DNA from 2 places in the Priestia sp. YIM B13552 genome. Region 1 is predicted to be linked to the other one. Evidence: riboswitches for the same ligand, from Rfam matches in the RefSeq annotation. Region 1 holds a riboswitch; the other holds the start of a gene.
The links. Region 1 has a riboswitch for S-adenosylmethionine ahead of mtnW (2,3-diketo-5-methylthiopentyl-1-phosphate enolase). Riboswitches for the same ligand answer to the same signal wherever they lie in the genome.
Positions count from the first base shown of each region.

Region 2: linked by a shared signal. The riboswitch ahead of ACFX40_RS18595 (methionine ABC transporter ATP-binding protein) and the one ahead of mtnW (2,3-diketo-5-methylthiopentyl-1-phosphate enolase) in region 1 are both predicted to bind S-adenosylmethionine.

Region 1 is NZ_JBHZOU010000001.1:516,794-518,993, reverse strand. Features, by position in the region: gene ACFX40_RS02630 (pyridoxal phosphate-dependent aminotransferase) at 1-802, shown strand, start outside; SAM riboswitch class I at 933-1,039, shown strand; gene mtnW (2,3-diketo-5-methylthiopentyl-1-phosphate enolase) at 1,119-2,200, shown strand, end outside.
Region 2 is NZ_JBHZOU010000004.1:306,392-308,591, reverse strand. Features, by position in the region: gene ACFX40_RS18600 (methionine ABC transporter permease) at 1-326, opposite strand, end outside; gene ACFX40_RS18595 (methionine ABC transporter ATP-binding protein) at 319-1,344, opposite strand; SAM riboswitch class I at 1,476-1,583, opposite strand; gene ACFX40_RS18590 (thioredoxin family protein) at 1,764-2,063, opposite strand; gene ACFX40_RS18585 (toprim domain-containing protein) at 2,078-2,200, opposite strand, start outside.

The sequences.
Region 1 (2,200 bases):
TCCCGATCCTGGATATCCTGATTACTGGTCTGGAGTAGAGCTTGCAAAGGCAAAGATGGAAGTGATGCCGCTCACGGCTGAAAATCATTTTCTACCCGTATACGAAGAGATAAGTGAACGTGCTAAAGAACAGGCAAAGCTCATGTTTTTAAACTATCCGAATAATCCTACTGGTGCAGTGGCAACGGCAGAATTTTTTGAAGACACCGTGGCGTTTGCTGCCAAGCACGATATTTGTGTGGTACACGACTTTGCCTACGGAGCAATTGGATTTGATGGCAAAAAGCCAATCAGTTTTTTACAGACTCCTGGTGCAAAAAAGACGGGAATTGAAATTTATACTCTTTCTAAAACGTATAACATGGCGGGATGGCGAGTTGGATTTGCTGTAGGAAATGAAAGTGTTGTAGAAGCTATTAATCTTCTTCAAGATCATATGTATGTCAGTCTCTTTGGGGCGGTTCAAGAGGCAGCAGCCGCAGCTCTGTTAGAATCTCAACAATGTGTGAATGATTTAGTTAAGCGCTATGAATCTAGACGCAATACCTTTATTCAAGGGCTTCGAGAAATTGGTTGGGATGTTACATCTCCAGCGGGCTCCTTTTTTGCATGGCTAAAAGTTCCTGAAGGATATACTTCTGAACAGTTTTCAGATTTACTTCTCGAAAAAGCTCACGTTGTAGTGGCGCCTGGAGTAGGCTTTGGAACATATGGTGAAGGCTATGTGCGCGTAGGACTGCTGACGGATGAAGAGCGTATGAGAGAAGCTGTATCTCGAATAAAAAAATTAAATTTATTTTAAAAACGCATTGACAATCCTTTTTGAGTTGGCTTAATATGTAAGAAGTTAACGAGATTAATAACCGATAAATCCTAGCGGTATTTTTTTTTTAGTATATAATCTATGAATTTAATTTAAATAAATAGCAACTTTCTTATTAAGAGTAGGTGGAGGGACTAGCCCGATGAAGCCCGGCAACCGACTTAACGCATGTTAAGCACGGTGCTAATTCTTGCAGCAGCAGCTGAGAGATAAGAAGAGCAACGAAAGCCTCTTCTTAATCACAGAAGAGGTTTTTTTATTAACGATATTAAACAGCAAGGGAGTTTTTAGCATAATGAGTGAAATCGTTGCAAGCTACTTACTACATGATAATAAAGGAAATTTTCATAAAAAAGCGGAAGGAATTGCTTTAGGACTAACCGTCGGCTCATGGACAGATCTGCCGCTTTTAGATCAACAGCAGCTTCAAAAGCATAAAGGGCGCGTCGTGTCCGTAACTGAGCTTCAAGATTGCGAACGTGTAAACGGATATTTAGGCGGAGAAATTAAGCAGGCAATTGTCAAAATTGCTTATCCAACTGCTAACTTTTCAAGAGATTTACCGGCTATTCTAGTTACGGTTTTCGGAAAACTATCACTTGATGGAAAAGTGAAATTATTAGACTTGGATTTTCCTGATGAATTATTAGCTCAATTCCCAGGCCCGCGCTTTGGAATAGAAGGTATCCGAGAGAAACTAGGCGTTTATGACCGTCCGCTTGTGATGAGTATTTTTAAAGGCGTGATTGGAAGAGATATGACGTACTTAACAACTCAGCTGCGTGAGCAAGCGCTTGGCGGAGTGGATTTGGTTAAAGACGACGAGATTTTGTTTGATAGTGAACGAACACCTTTTGAAGCTCGCGTTACAGAAGGGAAAAAAGTACTGAATGAAGTATACGAAAAAACGGGACACCGCACGCTGTATGCTGTTAATTTAACGGGTCGAACGTTTGAATTAAAAGAAAAAGCGAGAAAAGCAGCTGAGCTAGGAGCCGATGCTCTTTTATTCAATGTATTTGCTTACGGGTTAGACGTACTGCAGGCACTTCGAGAAGACGATGAAATTAACTTGCCGATTATGGCACACCCAGCTGTTAGCGGAGCGCTTACGCCATCAGAGTTTTACGGTTTTTCAAATTCATTACTGCTTGGAAAGCTATTGCGTTTAGCCGGAGCGGATTTCTCTCTGTTTCCATCACCATACGGAAGCGTAGCGCTTTCTCTTGAAGATACGACAGGCATTGCCTACGAATTAACGCGTCCTGTACACAAATATAAGCAGTCTTTCCCGGTTCCTTCAGCAGGAATTCATCCTGGAATGGTACCGCAGCTTGTGAAGGACTTTGGAATCGACAGCATTATTAATGCAGGAGG
Region 2 (2,200 bases), on a different contig from region 1:
TAAAATGGTGCTGCTCCAACAATTAAAGCAGGTAACGCTGCATTAGCGCCTAAAATACTTCCTACCAATGCTTTGGTAAATGGAATCAGTAAAACAATTAAAATAATGAATGGAATGGAACGAAAGATATTTACAACTGCTGACACAATGGCATATAAAGGTTTGTTTTGCCAAAGCTGTCCTTTGGACGTTAAAAATAAAAGCAAGCCCAATAAAATACCTAGAACAAACGTGGCTATAACTGAAATAGCCGTCATATATAGTGTTTCATTTGTCGCTTGAATAAAATCATCTAAAATAACGTTTGGAAATAGTTTCTCAAGCATTTGTCATTACCTCCACTTCTACCTGCTGCTCATGAATGTATGCAATGACTTTTTCAACTTCTGTTAATTCTCCGTCTAAATGAACGAACAACGTTCCGTATGAACCTGTTTGTGTATGAGAAATCTTTCCTTGCAAAATATTAATCGTTACATCAAACTGTTTTAAAATCGTTGTAATGAGCGGTTGCTCTGCTTTTCCGCCAACAAACGTCAGCTGAATAATTTGCCCGCTTGGATATAACTCCTGTACTTGTTCAATTGTTTCAAACGTTTCTTCTGGTTCAGAAATCTGTTGAACAAATCGCTTTGTAATCGGCTGCTTAGGTTTTCTGAATACTTCTAGCACTTGCCCTTCTTCTACCACTGCCCCATTTTCCATAACAGCTACTCGATGACAAATTTTACGAATAACGTGCATTTCATGAGTAATGAGTACAATGGTTAACCCTAGCTTCTCATTAATATCTACTAACAGATCTAAAATAGAATCTGTCGTTTGAGGATCAAGCGCTGATGTTGCTTCATCACACAGCAATACTTTTGGGTTATTGGCTAGCGCTCTAGCAATACCAACACGCTGCTTTTGACCACCGCTAAGCTGTGATGGATAAGCATTTTCACGCCCTTCAAGCCCGACTAGCTTGATAAGCTCGTCTACTCGTTTCATTCTTTTTTCTTTTGAGATCCCTGCTATTTCTAACGGAAAGGCAATATTTTCTCGCACCGTACGCGACCACAAGATATTAAAGTGCTGAAACACCATACTAATTTCTTGTCTAGCTTTTCTGAGTTTTCCGCCTTTAATTTTTCCAATATCATTACCTGCTACTTCGACCGTTCCTGTCGTTGGTGTTTCTAACCCGTTTAGCAAGCGAATTAAAGAACTTTTACCTGCTCCGCTATAACCAATAATTCCGTAAATTCCACCTTGGTTAACGGTTAGATTCACATTATCAACAGCTGTTACTTGACCGCTTTTAGCCTGATAAATTTTTGTAACGTCTGTTAATGTAATCATATTTCTTCACCTTCTTTAGTAAAAACTTAATTATGTTAGGTTGCCCTATAGGATGAAAAAGCCGTAAAACAATTTTCCCCATTAAAAAAGCCTCTCTGCGCATGACAGAAAGGCTCGATATTTAATCCTTTCTCTCATCTTTCAAAGCGCATAGCTTTGCAGGAATTGGCACCATTTCAGTTAGTCTGACGGTTGCCGGGTTTCACAGGGCTCAGTCCCTCCACCTCTCTTGATAAGAGTTCGCAACAATTATTTTGTTTTTGGGAAATATTCATTCATTTATGAACATTCATGAGTGTGATTTTAGCATGTGTCAGATAGGCTGTCAACAGATTTTGTTCTTGGGATAATATCCCAATATTTCAACAGCCCCAACGGTTTGCTCTCGTTCTATTTCTTCATTTTAAACAAACGTTTGATTATCGAAGCTCTTCAAGTACGTGCTCGATGGAATGAAACGCATAGAGTTTTTTTACCATTTCGCCATTTTTCACTTCAATCAAACAAGGTACACTTTCAATTGAAAATACTTCTGCTTTTGAAGGCATATAATTTAAATTGCTCATTCCGATGGTCACACCAGGCAGCATTGCTTCTGCTACGGTTAACATTTTTTTTGCCAGCTGACATGTCCCGCAAAAAGGTGTATGGAAAAAGATAAACGCTCTTTGTCCTTCTTTTAACTGATCGTCAAGCTGTTTTTCGCTCCATTCTTGCATGTTGCTCATTCCTTTTATGTTAAAAATTCTGCATTAACATCGATATTGGCACTCAGTAATACTGTTGCTATGTGATGTCTAGGGGCGGCAGCAACCTCTCGGTACATTTTATCAATATATAGATGCTCTGCTTCCGG